Regions from separate parts of the Shewanella colwelliana genome, predicted to be linked through region 1. Evidence: predicted binding sites of a transcription regulator. Region 1 holds the regulator's gene; each other region holds the start of a gene.
The links. The regulator ArgR, encoded in region 1, controls arginine synthesis, uptake and breakdown. The targets are predictions, from matches to a motif close to ANTGAATANNTATTCANT.
Positions count from the first base shown of each region.

Region 1 (7,112 bases):
GGCATGCCGCTTGACCCATAGAAAGTGTTGCACTACCGCCACCGGCTTTAGCTTCAACGACTTCAGTACCCGCATTCTGAATACGAGTAGTAAGGGCTGCAACCTCTTCATCACTGAAGCTCACACCTTCAACTTGCGATAGCAGTGGAAGAATCGTTACACCGCTATGGCCACCGATCACGTTCACTTTGACATCCGCAACATCTAAGCCTTTTGCTTCGGCGACAAATGTTTCAGAACGGATAACATCAAGTGTCGTCACACCGAATAAACGATTTTTGTCGTACACGCCTGCAGCTTTTAATACTTCAGCAGCAATTGCCACAGTGGTATTTACAGGGTTAGTAATGACACCAATCAGTGCTTTAGGGCAAGTTGCCGCACACTTTTCAACAAGGTTTCTGACAATGCCAGCGTTAATATTGAACAGATCTGAACGATCCATACCAGGCTTACGCGCAACACCAGCAGAGATAAGCACAACATCTGCACCTTCTAATGCAGGCGTAGGATCTTCACCTGCAAAACCTTTCACCTCAACCGCAGTAGGGATGTGGCTAAGGTCAACTGCAACACCAGGTGTTACAGGAGCGATATCATAAAGGGACAGTTTTGAGCCGGCAGGCAATTGTGTTTTAAGCAGTAGGGCAAGAGCCTGGCCAATACCACCAGCGGCACCAAGTACAGCAACTTTCATAGTTATCTCCGTCATTTCTTGGATATTTGTGATATAGATCTAAATTCACCGATGGCGCAACATTACTGTAATCACACCAATAATTCAATTATCCCTTAGTAGTGTGAGCGTATATTTTGTCTTTTTGCTCTAAATTATTAATTTTGACTCAAATAACGTATAGTGCCTACCTTATCTGCGCAACATGTCTCTCATCTCACCACACAGACACCAAACTGAATTATTATTCATCATATCCGAATATTCGTTGACAAATAATTCAAAGCTATTCAGAATAAAGCAGTTTTGTGAATAAAGAATAAATAAATTATGCAAGCAACTAAAAATCAAGACGAACTTGTTAAGACCTTTAAAGCGATTTTAAAAGAGGAGCGCTTCGGCTCTCAAAGCGAAATCGTCAATGCCCTTCAAGCCGAAGGGTACAGCAACATCAATCAATCAAAAGTGTCGCGCATGCTCAGTAAGTTTGGCGCGGTGCGCACGCGCAATGCCAAGCAAGAGATGGTGTATTGCTTACCTGCAGAGTTGGGTGTACCGACAGCTGGAAGTCCACTTAAAAACTTAGTGCTCGACGTCGACCATAATCAATCGATGATAGTCGTAAGAACCAGCCCAGGTGCAGCGCAGCTGATAGCGAGACTTCTAGACTCTATCGGTAAACCAGAAGGCATTTTAGGTACTATTGCCGGAGATGACACCATTTTCATTTGTCCATCGAACATTAAAGATATCGACAAAACACTCGACACAGTGAAATCACTATTTAATTATGCCGATTAAACGGCTTGATGATAAAGAAGACGCCTAGTGCGTCTTTTTTTATGCTTAGCAACATTGGATACCATATATTGAATAAGTTTCACTTTCATGAGAGATTAATAGGCCGAACGTAGTAGAAAGCTGGCTAAGGATCTTAGATGAAAAATACAATAATTAATATCGATGATATTTGCTGGGAATCATGGCAACACTCCGATAACTATAGCAGTCAGCAAAAACATATCGGCGACGCGGCTGGATGTGAAAAAATTGGGGTGACGATGGAGAAACTCTCTCCAGGCAAACTCTCTTCAGTGGCGCATTACCATACTAAAGAGGAGGAGCATATCTACGCTATGCAAGGAGAAGCGACCCTACTGATTAACGGTGTTCCCCACCCTTTTAAGCAAGGCGACTATATCTGCTTCAACGCCAATAGCGCGATTTCCCACACTCTAAGAAACGACTCAGATGAGGACTTTGTTTTTATGGTCGTTGGTAACCGGGATATGCATGATGTGGTGGTGTACCCCGAAAACAATAAAGTGCAGGTCAGATCAATCGATGAAATTTACGCCAAACGACCGACAAACTATTGGGACCCTGATGAGTAAAAAAAACACACCTTAGGGTGTGTTTTTTTCAAGCCGCTAATCAGTTGGCTGCGTCATTCATAAAATCTAATGATGGCGCAAAGAATGAAGACCCCGTTAACGCTTGAGTGAAGTGCATTAGGTGGTCATGATGACCGTCTGCATCGCCATGGATCATACTGTGTAGCATTTTTTCAAAATTCACCGAATTTCGACAGTTAGAAATAAACATGAGTCCCTGCTCTTTTACTGAGCCATAAGGCATACTCTGGCGCAAAATTTCCATTGAATTGCCATTTTCATCTTTTAGATTAACCCGCTTAATATGGCTGGTTAATGGCTTATCGTCCGATGCATATTCAATATTATCAATCTTAGTACGACCGATAATGTCTTCCTGTTTCTTCTGCGGTAGTCGATTCCATTTACTCAGGTTATGAGCAAACTTCTGCACATGTACATAACTGCCCGCTTTAAAACTAATGTCTTCATCACCGACTAATGCTACATCTTGGCGATGCCTACCTTTAGGATTTTCTGTGCCGTCAACAAACCCAGTTAAATCACGATTATCCATGAACTGGAAACCACGCTCTTCGTCAACCAGCTCAACCAAACCTTCAAACATCTGGCACACTTCATTGGCAACAAGGTGAAGTATGTCAAAGCGGTCACAACGTAAGTGAACAAATAGGTCATATTCGTGAGCGGGCGCATCACGATTATCAGCATTCATCGCAGGAAAAGGCCTTAATTGCGCAGGACGTTTAGCTGGATATAGGCTATCCCAGTAGTTGGCACCAATGGCGACAAAACCATTAAAAGCGCTATCAGTATATTGATCTGATAATTCACAGATATATTGCGCTACATTTGCAACACAAGGACGCAGTTGTGATTCAATACCATCCTCGGCATTAAACATCAAATAGACACTGTGTAAATTCCCCTCAGCACACACACCCAGCTGTTCACGTGGCATAACCTGACTATCCATTTAAACCCTACCTTTACCAGTTTCAATTTCGGCACTATTATCCGAAACTTTAGCGATTAATAGTACTAACAAGCCCACAAATCGGTAAAACGAAACCCCAATAACTTTGTAGAGTAACGTTTTTTCATCTAGGCAGCCATAATGGTTTACAAAAATGCTACATCACCATCAAATTAATGGTTTAGAACAGAACCAAGCCATGAGGCGCTACGGATAACTTGACCCGCTGTCCTATTCCAAGTGTCGTTAGCGCCGACTTTATATCGTAAAGAGTTTGCCCTACTTGCACTCGATAATGACAGATGTTCCCGAGAAAGCGTCTCTCTATGATTTCAGCGCTACCTTCTGCAACAGCAGCAAGTGTTATCTGTTCAGGCCTCAGTAATAACTCTGCACTGCTGCCAACACCGTTACCCAACGGCGTGGTACTTTGAACCTCCCCCAGCACAGTAGAAAAATGATGAGCCCCAGTCACTTCGCCTGAAAGATAATTTCCGCCACCCAAAAAGTCAGCCACATATCGATTACTTGGCATTGAATATAACTGCTCTGCATCACCGTATTGCGCGATTTTTCCATCTTGGAATAATGCCAGCTTATCCGCAAACACAAAGGCCTCATCTTTACTGTGAGTCACAAAAATAGCGCTAACATTACGCTGCTTTAGAATGGCACGAATCTCAAGCATCATCTCATTACGCACTTTCGCATCGATATTTGAAAAGGGTTCGTCCAGCAATAATAGTTCAGGCTCATAGGCCAAGGCTCGGGCAATTGACACCCGCTGCTGCTGGCCACCCGAAAGCTCGTGGGGATAACGCGATCCTAAGCCATCCAGCTTGACCAGTGTCAACATCTCATCTAAACGATGCGCACGTTCCGCCGTCGTTAACGCCTTAACGCCAAATAACACGTTTTCAGCCACCGTTAAGTGCGGAAACAAAGCGTAATCTTGAAATATCATCCCCACTTCCCGGGCTTCACTGGGAACAAACAGCTTGTCAGCAGAAAGTAATCGGCCATTGATGCCAATTTTGCCTTGGGATATGCCTTGTAGCCCCGCGATAGCGCGTAACAATGTGGTCTTCCCGCAGCCACTGGGACCAAGGAGCGCAGCGATTTCTCCTTGCGCCACATTCAAACTCAGCCCATTCAAAATAACTTGTCCGCGATAATCACTATGAACGTTTTCTATTGTTAACGTCGACATCTTAAGTACGCTGCTCCAAAGAACGATTTAAATAGATAAGGGGCACTAACCCCACAAGGACAATAACGATTGCCGCTAACGCACCATGCTCTAACTGTTCATCAGAGACAAATTGATAAACATACGTCGCAAGGTTCTCAAATCCGACAGGCCTTAACAACAACGCAGCTGGTAACTCTTTCATGCACTCGATGAAGACCAACAGCAGCCCAGCGAATATTCCCTTGCGAAGAAGAGGTAAATGAACTCGTTGCAATAACGCCCCAGGTGTTAACCCCATGGTGACGGACGCCATATCTAGCGAAGGACTGATCCGCTTATAGCTATTTTCTACACTACCAATCGCAATGGCGACAAATCGCACCGAAAAAGCAAACACCAACACAAATACTGTGCCGCTGAAAAGTAGGCCAGGGCCTCGCGTATCAAACAAGGCATATAGGTCATTAATGGCAAAGTCGAGGTAAGTGAGTGGAACTAATATGCCTATCGCTAGAACGGTACCCGGTAAGGCATAACCTGTTGATGCCAGACGTGATGGCAGTAGATCAACTGGGCGTGGGCTACAACGTCGTACAAACATTAAAATCACTGCGATCGCCACGGTCAGCAGGCTCACGATGGCGGCAATATAGAAACTGTTAAAACTGTATTTTAGAAAGTCGTTGTTCCAACTGACATCGAAGTAGTCCCACGCATAGTGTAGCAATATGATAAAGGGTAGCAGGAAAGCCAAAAATAATAAGGCCATGCAATACAAACCTGCCCCCAACGCTTTAATATTACCTAGCTGATACCGATCCCCATAGTTGAGCTCAGTCTGCTTTTGAAACAGTTTTTGTTTACGCCGGGCAAAGCGCTCGATGCCGATCATACAAAACACTACCAATAGCATAATCGCTGACAACTTAGCGGCGGCAGCTAAACTACCATACCCCAGCCAAGTATCGTAAACCGCCGTCGTTAAGGTTGGCACGGCAAAATAACTAACCGTCGCAAAATCAGCTGCGGTTTCCATAGCAACTAACGACGCGCCAACAGCAATAGCAGGCCTAGCCATTGGCAAACTTAAACGCCAAAAACTCTGCCAAGGTCCACAGCCCATAACCCTCGCTGCATGCTGAAGGCTTGAGGATTGCTCCATAAATGCCGTACGTGCAAGCAGATAAATATAGGGAAATAGAACCAGCGCCAACATCACCGATGCACCCGCTAAGGTTCGCACATCAGGAAAAAAATAGTCTTGAGGAGATTGCCAACCAAATAGGTATCGTAACCCTCGCTGAATAGGCCCCGCGTAATCCAAGAGATCCGTATAAACATACGCAACAACATAGGCTGGCATTGCCAGGGGTAACAAGAGCGCCCACTGGAAAATGTGCCGTCCAGGAAATTCGCAACGAGCGATTAGCCACGCAGCAGGCACCGCAATAAGTGCCGCGCCAATACAGACTGACACCATTAAAATGAGAGTGTTACTAATGTAGGTAGGTAAAACGGTATCGAGCAGATGGTCGAAAACAGATTCGTCGGGCGTGGCAGCTTGAAGTAGGATAGCAACAAGAGGGAGTGTCAGCGCAGCGGCTATGACATACCCCATAATTGACCAACGTTTAGAAAAACCTAAAATCATCAATAATCCCATTTAGCTTTATGACGTAATTATCAGCCACAAACCTAAATCAAAACTTAAATAAGAACGATTATAAGTCACATAATTGCGACCTAAGCCTCATAAGTCAAAAAAGCCCTCCGAAGAGGGCTTTTTTAAGCGATGATATCATTACAAATCGAATTGAACTTCATCTAACAACTTAACCGCAGCTTGATGGTATTGCGCTAATTTAAATACAGGTAACTCATCAGCTTTAAAGTTGCCCCACGACGCGACTAACTTAGACGGCGCGACGTCAACCTTTACCGGGTATTCCATATTGATCTCGGCATAGGACTTCTGCGCTGCATCACCCGAAAGATACTCCATCAGCTTTATCGCGCTCTCCCTATGTGGTGCAAACTTCGCCAATGCCATACCGGAAACATTGATATGCGAACCACGGTTATCTTGATTGGGGAAGTTAATATTAACCGCTTCAGCCCAAGGCACTTGCTTTGGATCTTGCAACATTTTACCTAGATAATAGCTATTACCGATAGCGATATCGCACAAGCCCTCTTTAACCGCTTTAACTTGACCTCGATCATTGCCCTGAGGTTTACGTGCAAGGTTCGCCTTAAACCCTTCAAGCCAAACCTTGGCATCAGCTTCACCATGATGGGCAATCATCGATGCCACGAGGGAGATGTTGTAAGGGTGTTTACCACTGCGCGTACAGATCTTGCCCTTATATTGAGGGTCGGCTAAATCTTCATAGTCAATATCAAGAGGGCCAAGACGCTCTTTAGATGAATAGATATTGCGTACCCGCTTTGTTAGTGCGTACCAATTATTCTCAGGAGATCTTAGCGCTGTGGGGATATTAGCAACCAACACCTCACTGTTAACAGGGGCAACAAGTTCTTTATCTGCAAGCTCCATCAATCTCGAAAAATCAGAGGTTAAAACCAGATCTGCCGGGGATAGCCTCCCCTCTCGAGCCATACGTTCTGCAATGCCATTTTTAGAGAACACGACATTAACTTTGATACCAGTCTCTTTTGTAAAATCGGCGAGTATAGGTTCAATTAGAAATGCCTGGCGATATGAGTAAACCGTTAATGTCTCAGCCGCATTAGCCATTGAAGCAACGCAAGCTAAACCCAACGCAGCTAAACCTTTTTTCAACTTCATTCGAACTCTCCGTATTTAACAAAACTTGAATGATAATGGTTATCAATTGCGTGTAGGGTAATCAA
Region 1 is NZ_MCBT01000046.1:96,948-104,059, reverse strand. It holds gene mdh (malate dehydrogenase) at 1-697, opposite strand, end outside; gene argR (transcriptional regulator ArgR) at 1,007-1,477, shown strand; gene BEL05_RS15930 (cupin domain-containing protein) at 1,615-2,070, shown strand; gene BEL05_RS15925 (Dyp-type peroxidase) at 2,111-3,046, opposite strand; gene BEL05_RS15920 (ABC transporter ATP-binding protein) at 3,228-4,256, opposite strand; gene BEL05_RS15915 (ABC transporter permease) at 4,258-5,889, opposite strand; gene BEL05_RS15910 (Fe(3+) ABC transporter substrate-binding protein) at 6,040-7,047, opposite strand.

Region 2 (7,112 bases), on a different contig from region 1:
GACAGCACTAACACAGCAAACACAGAGTAAAGCCAAGTACTATCCGCATTTTGCAACGAAAACAGACAAAACAGCACCAAGCTTAAACTGCCAAAGAACAGACCACCATTAAATACGACTGCCAAATCAGACAAACCATATTGCCCTAGCTCGCTTAGAGAGAAATTAAATAAGCTAAAACCATGACCGTTAAAATCTTCAAAACCCAGCACAGCCAAAGTTAGGCCCAATAGATGCCCTACAAGTCCAAGCAGACCGAACCTAAACGCCAGTATCGATAGTTTTTTTTGTCTTGAAATCATAATCCCTTATTTATTATTTTTTGATCACTCGCTAACATATATGGAATCAGATTTTTATGCAGCGGTCTAGCGCATATTTCTTGCAACAAATGGATAAAAGTTATTTCTATAGCGGACAATCATTGGCGTCGTAACCCCGATAAAATTATTAAGCAGTTGTACGACCATCACTAAAACCAAGATATCACTCAACAACTCACTGTCTACACAACACGTTAACCACCATTGTATTGGTGACATATCCAACAAAGTAAACAGGCGCTTGAGAGGTCTACACTGCTAGCCCCAAAGGCTCATGGCAAACCTAGACAAAGGCACCCACTCATCCGTCACTCAAACTATCGACGCCACAACTGAAGAACAATCTTATTACATTGTTTTTAAATAAATTTAACCCAAAAGTACATGGTGCAAATCAACAAATATTGGTTACAATATAAATAGTCATAAAGTGCTAATAACTATTCTTGTGCTGTGGTTCACCCAATCAAGCATTATAATCGTTTTACATCACTAGGCTTAGGGGGTAATCTCCCCCACTCACTATTGAATGGATATTCATAGTGTATTAAATCATGGATCTAAGATTAATTTATTGCCGCTGTGCAAGTAGTGTAATTTAGGGTAAAAATTGTGTCAGAAAAACAAACCCATAACGTAAAGACAATACTGACTTTTCTCATTCCGTCGCTGATCGGCTTGCTACTGTTTATGACGCCAATCAGTTATCAAGACGCGATTACGATCCCTATCGCGATTGTGTCGAAGGGATTACAAGCATTTTTAGGTGATGCCATTACAGGTATTGTCACTTTCGTCGTTGTGGCGACCGCCATCGCTACGCTCATTGCTAAGCTCATCAAACCACGCATCATTATCAATAGTCATTTTTTTAATGCCTTACTAAACGTCAGCCCCATGTGGGCGATTGTACGTGTTGTTGGTGCCGTATTTATCGTTTTGACCTTCAGTGGTATCGGCCCCGAAGCTATCCGCTCTGGTGATACCGGAGCCCTGGTGCTAAACGATCTGTTACCCGTTCTTTTTTGCGTGTTCATTTTTGCTGGCATGCTACTGCCGCTGCTGCTTAATTTTGGTCTGCTCGAGTTATTCGGCACCCTATTAACCAAAATCATGCGCCCAGTCTTTAACTTACCTGGACGCAGTGCCATCGACTGTATGGCCTCATGGTTAGGTGACGGCAGTGTGGGCATTTTGATGACCAGCAAACAATATGAGTCTCGCTTCTACACCCAACGTGAAGCCGCTGTTATTGGCACCACATTCTCAGCGGTCTCAATCACCTTCTCTTTGGTGGTGATTTCGCAAGTTAAACTCGAGCACCTTTTTGTACCATTTTATCTAACCGTCTGTTTAGCGGGCATCGTGGCGGCCATTATTGTGCCAAAACTGCCACCCTTATCATGGAAAAAAGACCACTATATTGATGACACTCCTCGTCACCCTGATGACGAAGTGATCCCACAAGGCAAAGGGGTCTTCTCATGGGGTATAGAGCAAGCTCTCGCCAAAGCAGAAAAAGCTGATGGCGTGGTTCATACCTTAAAGGATGGTTTGAAAAACGTTATCGATATGGTCTTTGGTGTGATCCCCGTGGTCATGGCCATAGGGACTATTGCGCTGATCATCGCTGAATACACGCCTATCTTTGATTATCTCGGTATGCCATTTATCCCGTTACTCGAACTGCTGCAAGTACCTGAAGCCACCGAAGCCTCAAAAACGATTGTGGTCGGCTTTGCTGATATGTTTATTCCATCGATTTTGGCCAGTTCAATCGAATCTGACATGACACGCTTCATTATTGCCGCCATGTCTGTCACTCAGCTTATTTACATGAGTGAAGTCGGCGCGCTATTAATCGGTAGCAAAATCCCGGTCAACATTTTTGAGTTGTTTGTCGTCTTTATCCTCAGAACATTGGTTACCCTGCCAGTCATTGCAGGTGTCGCACACCTTATTTTCTAAATCGGTAACCCCTGATAAAGGGCAGCTAAGGCTGCCCTTTTACTTTGATAGCTTCCTCCACTCGCATTTTCTTGAATCACTTCTAAACTTAAAGACTTAACAAGCCCAAATAACGATAATTGGCGTCTTTAATGAGAGTTCTGATTTTCTCGCTATGCTATTTAGTGAGTTGCTACTGCATCGCTTATACCTATCAGCCACAATTTGACTCTTACGGAGCCAAAGATGGCTTGTCAATGAACACTATTAATGATGTTGTCAGTGATAACCGCGGTAATCTCTGGATAGCCACTCAAGCAGGTTTAAATCGCTTTGATGGTAAACACTTTACGATATTCGATACCACCAACGATCAATATGGCCCATCAGTTAAACACATTAAGAAGCTACATTTTGGTAAGCAGTTGTGGCTGATCATGCGTAATGATGGGCTAAACCTATATCACCCAGAAACAGAAATATTCGAATCCTTTAATAGTAAAAACAGTCCATTACCCGATGACATCATAGATATTCATCAAGATGACCAAGCTAATTTATGGGTAGCAACCAAACATAACGGCTTAATCTACTTCTCCCCATCAACTCGTACCATACTGAGGCACCTGACAAAAAACAGCCATACAGTACTGCCAAGCGAGGAAATCAATGTACTATTTAACGACAAATACAATCGTTTATGGCTCGGAACTGAGTCAGGCCTAGCGAGTATTGAACTTAAACATGACAAACTACATATCACCCCTTGGGGCAAGGGGCTGCAACAGATCAGCGCAATAGAACAAGGTAGTAGTAATACTCTGTGGGTCGCAACAGAACAACAAGGGCTCTATCTGTTAGACATAGACAATGAATCGTTGACCGCTATAGAAACCGAAGCATCACTGAAGAACAAAGCTATCTCGACACTCAAAAGAGATAAATTCGGCACTCTATGGATAGGCTTTCGAGCTCACGGTTTAGCACGTTTCTCTTTTAGCAACAGACGACTACACCGCTTTAATTCAGCCAGTGAAAATCGATATAGTATAAATAGCCCCGTCATTACCGCATTATGGATAGATGATGAGCAGCAGCTTTGGATAGGTAGTCAGGGAGGCGGATTAAGTAAAACCTTTTTAGATGCACAATATTTCGGACACATTCATGGCTTTAGCTTTAATAATAAAAACCTAGGTAACATGGATGTACGCGCAATAGTGCATGATAAAAAAAATAATCTTTGGGTAGGCACGGCGACGGGGGTTTATATTGCACCCGAATATTTACAGGGTAGCGACTCAGGCTTTGAGCTCTTTGATCCGCTAAACAGTCGTTTGGCACAAAGCTTCATTAGTTTCATCCAAATTGATCAGCAAGGCCAAATATGGATTGGTACTCGCGGTGATGGGCTATTTATCTACGCCAGCAACCGCAAAAGCTATATCCACTATTTGGCAGACAGTAGCGATAACAGCTTACCCAGTAACTACCTCTATTCACTGTTTTTTGATAACCAACAAACGCCTTGGGTCACCACAAAAGATAATGGTATTGCTCGCTATATCAATGTACAACAAGGGTTTAAGACGATAAATAAAACCACAACGCCAACACAACTGCCCACAAACGCCATCACAGCGATGACACAAGATGAGCAAGACAACTATTGGTTAACCTCTTTTACAGATGGCCTCATTAAGATGACATCATCTGGAGAGATCACACACTTCAATCTCGACTCGCCAACCCCTCTGCCCAAAGAGCACCTATTTTCGGTAGTCACAGGGACAGACAATCAGTTGTGGATAGCCAGTAATGAAGGGCTGCTGCGTTTTGATGTGAGCACCAAAAGTAGCCAGCTTTTTACCGATAAAGATGGCTTGGTGGATAACACCATCTACTTGCTATTTGCTGACCATGCGCAGCAATTGTGGATTGGTACAACCAAAGGTCTGACACACCTCAACCCTGACACATTAAAGACGACGAACTATACCGATATTGATGGCTTGCAGGACAACGAGTTTAATTTTAATGCCGCAACGCTTGGGCCTAACAACACCATATACTTAGGCGGCATAAATGGCTTTAACCATTTCAATCCTTCACAACTGCCTAAACGTCAGCCACCGGGCAAACCTATCATTAATGAGGTGCGTGTTCTCAACCAGCACAAATTACTGCCCAATGACGCCAATGACAGTAGCCATTTCTCATTACAGCTGTCTCATGAAGAGGATATCTTTTCACTGCACTATCACAGTCCTAACCTACATAAAGCAAAACGACTTATTTATGAATATCGGATGATAGGACTCAATGACACTTGGCTGCGGTCATCAGAGGAACAAAAAACCTATTTTACAGGCCTACCGCCAGGGCAATATATTTTCCAGGTTCGCGCCATTGATATCAACCAAAATAGCAGTGCCATTGCGCAACTTGCGGTAAGCATTACTCCCGCGCCTTGGCGTTCGTCTTGGGCCTATGCTCTGTACTTTTCATTGGCATTAATCATCATCAGTTTTCTCTTCTATCGCAAATGGTGGCAGTACCAACGGCAGAGTAAATTACTAAAAGAGATAGCTCAAAGTGAGCAACGTTTGCAGCTAGCCTTGTGGGGAAGTGGTGACGAATTTTGGGACTGGGATATTACGAGTTCGGTTGCGACTAGAGCTAATGTCTTTTTAAAATATCCAGATAAAGAGACTGAGCTCACACAAACTATGATAGCAAGCGTCCACCCCGAGGATCTCCCCACCGTTTCAGCCGTCGCCAATAGTTGTATCAACGATAAACAAGACAAGTTCTCTATCACTTATCGCGCGCTAGATCTTCATGGCGATTGGATTTGGGTGCTTAATAGAGGTCAAATTGTTGAACGCGATAGCAGGGGCCAAGGAATACGCATTGCCGGTACCATCAAAAATATCCAACAGCAGAAGGAAACTGAGCATCAACTTAGAGAGCTTAATCAAGATCTTGAAACAAGAGTCACCGCCAGAACCCAAGAGTTACAACAACGTAACGATGAGCTCAAACATACTCTGGATGAGCTGAAACACACCCAAGGGGAGCTGCTCGACAAAGAAAAAATGGCAGCGTTAGGAGGCTTAGTCGCTAGTATTACCCATGAAGTCAACACGCCCATTGGCATAAGCGTAACCGCCACTTCCCACCTGCAAGAGAGTGTTAATATTTTCAATCAACGTTACGCTCAAGGCGAAGTATCCCATGAAGATTTTGAGCAATATCAAAATGAGGTAGCAGAATGTTGTAAGCTAATGCTGTCCAATCTAGAACGTGCGTCAAGGCTTATCGCCAGCTTCAAAAAGGTGTCAGTGGATCAGTCACACGAAGATATTCGTGAGTTTGACCTGAATGCCTACTTAGAGGAGATATTTATCTCACTCAACCCAATGTTATCTCGTACGCCCCACACCTATCAGTACCAATGCCCAGAACAACTGATCATCAGAAGTACCCCTGGCGCCTTCTATCAAATTATCAGCAATTTATTCAACAATTCAGTGGCACACGCATACCCTGATGAGCGTTCTGGCCTTTTGTCACTCGTGGTGGAAAGAGACGATGATGGGATCACCATGACCTATAAAGATGATGGTTGTGGTATGGATGAATCGGTGCAGTCACAAGTGTTTCAACCCTTCTTTACCACCAAACGTGGTAAAGGCGGTAGTGGATTAGGGATGAATATCGTCTTTAACATCGTCACCCAAGTATTAAGCGGCAGCATACGTATTGAATCAACACCCGGTCAAGGCAGCACCTTTATTATTAAGCTTCCCAACAACTTGTTAGTCGAAAATTAGCCTTTAGCACTGATACGATTTTCAGCCCATATAACGCTTTCGCTGGAATATGGGACCATGGCCTTGCCCTTCTCCCCCATTTCCGGACCGATTAAGTCATTTATGCTCGTCACTTTTTTACCCACCAAACTTTAGCTGACACTAATTAACAAGGTTAAGTACTACGACATTATACGTTTGTTGAACGCCTAATTGTCTGTTATAAATAGATTAACAAGGAGGCGTCTATGACAATATTGATTGCAGAGATAATGAGTACCCGTGTGGTAACCATAGATATGGATGATCGGCTAACTGTGGTCAAAGAGATTTTTGATGCCGCCCCTTTTCACCACCTATTGGTGATAGAAGAGAGTAAGTTGCAAGGCGTACTCTCTGAGCGTGACTATCTGCGCACCTTAAGCCCTAACATTGGTGCGATAAACGAAACAGAAAGAGATAACGAGACCTTACAGCGCCGTGCACACCAAGTGATGAGTCGAGATCCTGTGACCATATCGCCACGTAAAAATATTAAACAAGCCAGTCAGCTGATGTTGCAGCATGAGATAGGCTGCTTGCCAGTGTTAGATAATGGCACCATTGTAGGTATCATTACTTGGAAAGATCTCCTGCGCGCGTTTAGCCAATCTTAGCTATTAATATTGCAAAGGCGAATCAAGCGATCCGCCTCCAGCGAGGCAATAAGCCAACCTCAACTCAGGTTAAATAGCCCAACCACCGAGATAAAACACCACTAAACCTAATGTAATGGCTAATACGCCAGGTTTTAGCGAACGCCATTCGCCACTGCATAACCGACCTATCACTAGGGTCACAAAGCCAAGCATGATACCTGTAACAATGTTGCAGCTTAATATAATAAATACCGCACACGTCAGCCCTGCCATGGCATCCACTTTGTCATTGAAGTCGAGTTTAGTAACATTGCTAAGCATTAATAAACCAACATACATCAAAGCTGGCGCCGTAGCGTAAGCAGGCACTAAGTAGCTCAGCGGTGCTA
Region 2 is NZ_MCBT01000041.1:85,462-92,573, reverse strand. It holds gene BEL05_RS12770 (hypothetical protein) at 1-302, opposite strand, end outside; gene BEL05_RS12765 (YjiH family protein) at 1,014-2,291, shown strand; gene BEL05_RS12760 (two-component regulator propeller domain-containing protein) at 2,423-6,106, shown strand; gene BEL05_RS12755 (CBS domain-containing protein) at 6,334-6,741, shown strand; gene BEL05_RS12750 (NCS2 family permease) at 6,811-7,112, opposite strand, start outside.
Region 2: BEL05_RS12765 (YjiH family protein) is a predicted target of ArgR. The motif match lies at 848-865, and genes of this name have one in related genera.

Region 3 (7,112 bases), on a different contig from region 1:
CAGTAAGGATTCTTCGATAAAGTCGATAAGCCCTTCAAACATCCTTGCTTTACTCGGAAAGTGACGATACAAAGCCGCTTCCGATACACCGACTTCTGCTGCGAGTTTGGCTGTGGTGATGCGTTGTCCTGGACTCGTTTCTAACATGGTGGCTAAGCACTGAAGGATATGTTCACGACGATTAATTTTAGGGCTTGCAGCCATTTAAGTTTCCTTTACTCAATTACTACAGGAGCCGATGGGCCGAACACTGCCCATGACTCTCTAATTTTTTAGATAGGTTGGTTATCGAGTGCCTGAGTGGCCGAAACCACCTTCACCTCTGTCGGAGCTATCAAATTCATCGACTAACTTAAACTCGGCTTGCACTACAGGGACAAAAACCAGTTGGGCTAAACGATCGCCAATCTCTAATGTGAAAGTTGCATTGCTGCGGTTCCAGCATGAGACCATGAGTGGACCTTGGTAATCGGAGTCGATAAGCCCGACTAGGTTACCTAAGACGATTCCTTGTTTGTGACCAAGGCCTGAACGCGGCAATATCACTGCCGCGAGACTGGGGTCGGCAACGTGTACTGCAATACCTGTTGGGATCAATTGAGTTTCGCCGGGGCCAATGGTCATGGTGGTGTCTATCATGGCGCGAAGATCCATTCCTGCACTGCCTGGTGTGGCATAAGCGGGTAAAGGAAATTGCGTACCGATACGTGAATCGAGAATCTTAAGTTCTATTGGCGTTTTCATGCTGGCTTCATCTGTTTCGCTATTAAGGTAAGTAATTGTCTTGCCAAGGTTAGCTTGTCGGTTGCGGGCAACTCAAACTGGCCATTTGCCCAGTAGACTCTCAGTGCATTGTCGTCACTATTGAAACCTAAAGCTGGGTCAGAGACGTCATTGGCGGCAATCATATCAAGCTTTTTACGCTTTAGCTTATCTTTCGCATAATGCTCTACATCTTGGGTTTCGGCGGCAAACCCCACGGTAAAAGGGCGCTGTTTATGCGCGGAAACCGTGGCTAAGATATCAGGGTTGCGCACGAGTGCAAGGGCCATCTCTTCGGCTGATTTCTTTATTTTGTCGTTGGCAATATCGGCTACGCGGTAGTCACACACGGCGGCACAACCAATAAAAATGTCACTGTGGTGGACTTGCTCCATCACGGCATCAAGCATCTCTTGGGTAGACTTCACATTAACGCGATTGACGTTGAGTGGCGTATCAAGATTCACTGGGCCAGCCACTATGGTGACCTTAGCCCCCATTTCTGCAGCGGCTTTGGCAATGGCAAAGCCCATCTTGCCTGAGCTGTGGTTAGAGATATAACGCACAGGATCAATCGCTTCACGAGTGGGACCTGCAGTCAGTAGCAGGGACATACCTTGTAAGATTTTTGGCGCAAAGAATTGTTCAACGCGTTCGGCAATGACCAGAGGTTCTTCCATGCGTCCAGGTCCCACCTCACCACAGGCTTGGTTGCCAGAGGCTGGCCCCCAAATTGTAATGTTTCTGCTGCGCAAAGAATCCAAATTGGCTTGGGTTGCGGCGTTGCGATACATCTGCTGATTCATTGCAGGGCAGAGCACGACAGGAGCCTCAGTGGCTAGGCAAGTGGTGGTGATCAGCTCGTCAGCCATGCCCGCATTGATACGAGCGATGAGGTTGGCTGTTGCTGGCGCGATGATCACTAAATCGGCCCAGCGGGCTAATTCAATATGCCCCATGGCCGCTTCAGCTGCGGTGTCGAGCAGATCTGTAGCAATAGGATGGCCTGATAAGGCTTGCAGTGTTAGTGGGGTAATAAACTCTTGGGCGCTTTGGCTCATGACCACCCGGACATCGGCACCGCGTTCTTTTAGACGGCGAACTAAATCAGCGGATTTATACGCTGCAATACCGCCTCCTATCCCTAGCAATATCTTTTTATTTGTCAGACTCATCTTCATCACTAATCGTATCAAGGTTGCCCTAATTGGCGTGGGCTAACCATATCACAATCCCACAGGGCTTGAGGATACAAGTTTTTAAAAACTAGACCATACTCTAATCCTTTAACGGCAAAATTGTCTCAACAGGGAGGTGGTATGACAATTAGAGATTGGCCCGATGGAGAGGGGCCGCGAGAAAAACTGTTACGTGATGGGGCTTGCCAACTATCTGATGCCGAGTTGTTGGCTGTGCTGCTCAGAAACGGCCTTAGAGGGCAAAGTGCTGTGTCGTTGGCGCGAGCCATGATTAGTCACTTTGGTGGTCTTAGAGCGCTAATGACAGCGAGTGAGAGTGAAGTTTGTCATATTCAGGGAGTCGGGCCAGTAAAGTACGCGCAATTACAGGCAGCAATGGAACTTAGCAAGCGAATTTCGAAAGAAAATCTACAAAGAGGCAAGATTTTAACAGATCCTGATTTAACTCGGGACTATTTAATGAGACAATTAGCGGATCGTGCCTATGAAGTGTTTGCCATCTTATTGCTTGATAGCCAACATCGAGTGATTCAGTTCGTTGAACTGTTTCGAGGTACCATAGATTCAGCCTCGGTTTATCCACGTGAAGTGGTGAGTCTAGTGCTTGAGAAAAAAGCCGCGGCTGTCATTGTTTGCCACAACCATCCTTCGGGGGTTGCGGAGCCAAGTCATGCTGATCGGCGAATTACTGAGCGATTAAAATACGCGTTGGCAACTATAGATGTTTCGCTGCTAGACCATATGGTTGTGGGCGATCGTGAGATAGTTTCGTTTGCAGAGAGGGGATGGATAGATTGAATATCCCTTGATCTTTGATTTTAGATCCTGTATAAAATGCGCCCTCTTTGTGTGCCTCGGGCGACGGCCATATTCGAGGTACATTAGTGCTCGAGCGTTAAATTGTTTTTGGAGAAGATTGACATGTCAAGAGTATGCCAAGTTACTGGCAAGAAGCCTATGGTTGGTAACAACCGTTCGCACGCAAAAAACGCGACTCGTCGTCGTTTTTTACCTAACCTACAGAACCACCGTTTCTGGTTAGAAAACGAAAAGCGTTTCGTTAAGCTACGTATATCTACTAAAGGTATGCGTATTATCGATAAGAAAGGTATCGAAGTTGTTGTTGCAGAACTTCGTGCCCGCGGCGAGAAGGTGTAATAAACCATGGCTAAAGCTAAAGGTAACCGTGAGAAGATCAAGCTAGTTTCTAGCGCTAAAACTGGTCATTTCTACACGACTGAGAAAAACAAACGTAACATGCCTGAAAAAATGGAAATCAAGAAATTTGATCCAGTTATTCGTCAGCACGTTATGTATAAAGAATCTAAAATCAAGTAATTCTTGATTGAACTTCTTTGAAAAGCCCCTATTCGTAGGGGCTTTTTTTTGGCCTTTTTATAGTTAAACTTCAGTGTCGCTGTGCTGGTATCTTTATACTGATTGGTATCGACTTCAACAGTAAATCAGGGGGTGAGTTCGCGTCCATTTTTGTCGTACTAACTTTTACTGTATTACTCATATCTCGTCTTAGTTCCCCTATTGCGATTTAATCTCTCCATAATGAAAATAAATGCTTTTAAAGTGAATTTAAATGCAATATTATTGGTTGGTTATTCTTATTGCAGCCAGTGCTGCACATATTTATTGTGATTAGGGGTTACGCGCGTGCGCACTACTGAGTTAGTCGACGGTTTTCGTCATTCAGCGTCCTATGTCAATGCACATAGGGGAAAAACATTTGTGGTGATGTTAGGTGGTGAGGCGCTGGCACAAAGTCAGTTTCGCTCTATTATCAATGACATTGCGCTATTGCATAGCTTAGGGATTAAGATAGTCCTTGTGCATGGGGCTAGGCCGCAGATTGATGAGGCCCTTGCTCAACGCCAATTGGTGCCAGAGTATTATAATGGCGTGCGGATCACCGATGAAGAGTCGTTTAAGGTGATTAAGCAAGTTGTCGGTGGATTGCAGTTAGACATTACTGCACGCTTATCGATGAGCTTGAGCAATACTCCAATGCAAGGCGCACAAATCAACGTGGTCAGTGGAAACTTTGTCATTGCCCAGCCACTGGGTATCGATAATGGGGTCGATTTCAGTCTTAGCGGTAAAGTAAGACGTATAGATGTGCAAGGCCTAAAGCGGCAGTTAGATAGTCACGGTATTGTATTACTTGGCCCGGTGGCGGCGTCGGTGACGGGTGAGAGTTTTAACCTTACTGCCGAAGAAGTGGCGACCCAGATTGCGGTTAAGCTTAAAGCTGACAAGATGATCGGCTTTAGCGCTCAAAAAGGGATACTCGACAGTGCTGGCGAAGTGTTGGCAGAACTCATGCCAACCGATGCACAACGCATTTTGTCAGAGGTGACCGACGAAGATAATTGGTGTGTAGGCACGCGTGCTTTTCTGCAGGCGAGTATCGATGCCTGCCGTAACGGTGTTGCTCGGTGTCACTTTGTCAGCTACTTAGATGACGGTGCTTTGTTGCAGGAGCTCTTTTCACGCGACGGTATTGGTACCCAAATTGTCACCGAGAGCGCAGAGCGACTGCGCCGTGCCAGCATTACCGATATTGGTGGTGTGCTTGATCTGATTCGTCCACTGGAAGAGGCGGGAATCCTCGTCAGACGTTCTCGTGAACAGTTAGAGATGGAGATAGAGCAGTTTATGCTTATTGAGCGTGACGGACTGGTCATTGGTTGTGCGGCGCTATATCCGTTTGAGGAAGACAATGCCGGTGAGTTTGCTTGCTTGGTGGTGCATCCTGACTATCGTGATGCCGATAGAGGTAGCATACTGCTGAAGAATATTATTGGGCAAGCCAAGGTGCGAGGTTACTCTCGCTTGTTTGCACTAACAACGCGTAGTATCCATTGGTTCCTTGAGCATGGTTTTGAAATCGTTGATGTTGATGCATTACCTGATATGAAAAAGCAGCTGTATAACTATCAACGTAAATCCAAAATTCTCGCGTTAGATCTCTAGTAAAAGCTCACTTAGAAGACCACGTTAAGGCGTGGTCTTTTTGCTTGTGTTGGGCGTTATGCACTATTTGACATAATATGTCGTGCGGTGCATAGTGAGGCTATTCAATTTGAGGATGAGCCACCGCTCAATCTTATATCGTGGGGCTCAACAGAGACCTCAGTGACATTTAAATAGGGTGCTTGAACATGGATACTCAAGTCTTTCTGCTAACGGCTTTCGATGCTGCAACGAGTGCGACATTTGTCTCTTTACTGGTCGGCATCGGCTTCATTTTAATTCTGCTAAAGATAAAACCATTACCCAAAGGCGCTAAATTTGCTGCGCTGGGTATGGTGATCGCGGTATTGGGTCTATTATCTTGGGTGTTTTTCAAGGCCCATGATGCCAATATTCGTGTCACCCCGACATCGATGACGGTCGATATTCCTTTGTATCGCACTGAATTGCCTTTGGAGAGTCTTTTAATTTCGCAGGCACGTATTGTTAGCTTGGATGACGCTGATGCGCCACAGCTGAGTTATAGAAGTAATGGCGTGGGGTTGCCCGGCTATAGACTGGGATGGTTCAAGTTAAAAGATACCATCTCCAATAGCGATAGAGCCCTATTGTCCGTTACCAATAGCAATCATGTACTGGTGTTGCCAACGACAGAGGGCTATCTGCTGATATTGAGTGTTGAGCGGGCAGAGTCGTTACTAGCCCTGTTGCTTGCGTCGACGCTTTAACGCCATATCAAGCGTAAATATCACCAACGCACTCCAGATAAACGCAAAGGTGATGCCTTTTTCAAGATCAAAAGGCTCTTTGTATAAACTGACCGCCAGAATAAACATAATACTGGGGCCGATGTATTGAAAGAAACCAAGCATAGACAGCGGGATACGTGTCGCTGCGCCTGCAAAGCAGAGTAAGGGTACCGAGGTCACAACGCCTGCTGCAATAAGTAATAAGTTCATATTAATCTCATTGGTAAACATATTCGCAGTGGCTGAGTCGAGTGTGACAAACAGGTAGATAATGGCGACAGGAAGTAGCAAGGCTGTTTCGACCAATAGGCCTGTTTTAGCGTCGACATTAACTTTTTTACGCAGTAAACCATAAAAGCCAAACGATGAGGCCAGTGCCAATGACACCAAAGGGATAGAACCAAAAGAGATTAATTGAACGAACACTCCAGCACAGGCAAGGCTTACGGCAAACCACTGTAGCTTACGTAACCGTTCACCAAGAAATATCATACCAAGCAAGACGTTAAGTAATGGATTAATAAAATAACCTAAGCTAGCATCGAGCATGTGATCATTATTGACGGCCCAGATAAACAGTAGCCAGTTACCTGCAATCAGCACCGAGGTGATCGTTAGTACACCTAACTGCTTGGGTTGACGAAACAGTTGGCGTAACTTAGCGAAGCCCCCAATAAACTTCATCAGTATGATCATGAAAACAAACGACCAAATTACCCGATGAACCAAAATTTCCGCCGCTGATACCTGATGTAAAAGTTTGAAGTATAACGGGGCAAAGCCCCAAAGGCAGTAGGCACAAATTGCTAATGCAACGCCTTTGCGGTATTCGGTATCGACCATAGGTTCGGGATTCTAGTCATTGAGAAGGAGTGGCATTGTAGGGTGCAACAGTTCTAGACTCAAGCGCTGTTATGAATAACTCATGGGCTAACCGACCATGTAGGTTCCGGTACCAAAGGCGATGTGTGAGCCCTGTTCATTATGTAGCTCCATACGGCAAACCGATACACGGTTGCCAGCACGGATCACTGTGCCTGTGCCGGTAAATACTTGGCCGCGACCAGGCCGAAGGTAGTCAACGCGTAAATCTATGGTGCCAAGGGTTTGTAGCCGAGTCTGCAGGTCTTCTAGGCTCCAATCATCCCGACTGGCCACTAATCCTGAAAACGCAGTTAGCCCGCCAACAACATCTAGCACCGTGGCCGTTACGCCACCGTGCAATATTTGCTGGTGGATATTACCGATCAGTTGCGGCTTCATGCTCACTACAACCTCGACACCGTCAGTGTCGTAACGTTTGATGTCCATGCCAAGTAAGTTGTGGAACGGCACTTTGCTATCGAATATTTCGGCAACGCTGGCTAAAATTTGTGCTTGGATTGCGGTGGTCATTAAGGCTGATCTCCATCATCAC
Region 3 is NZ_MCBT01000033.1:165,907-173,018, forward strand. It holds gene slmA (nucleoid occlusion factor SlmA) at 1-204, opposite strand, end outside; gene dut (dUTP diphosphatase) at 286-744, opposite strand; gene coaBC (bifunctional phosphopantothenoylcysteine decarboxylase/phosphopantothenate--cysteine ligase CoaBC) at 741-1,937, opposite strand; gene radC (RadC family protein) at 2,082-2,759, shown strand; gene rpmB (50S ribosomal protein L28) at 2,883-3,119, shown strand; gene rpmG (50S ribosomal protein L33) at 3,126-3,299, shown strand; gene argA (amino-acid N-acetyltransferase) at 3,627-4,946, shown strand; gene BEL05_RS11385 (hypothetical protein) at 5,135-5,674, shown strand; gene rarD (EamA family transporter RarD) at 5,645-6,538, opposite strand; gene BEL05_RS11395 (thioesterase family protein) at 6,626-7,090, opposite strand.
Region 3: argA (amino-acid N-acetyltransferase) is a predicted target of ArgR. The motif match lies at 3,542-3,559, and genes of this name have one in related genera.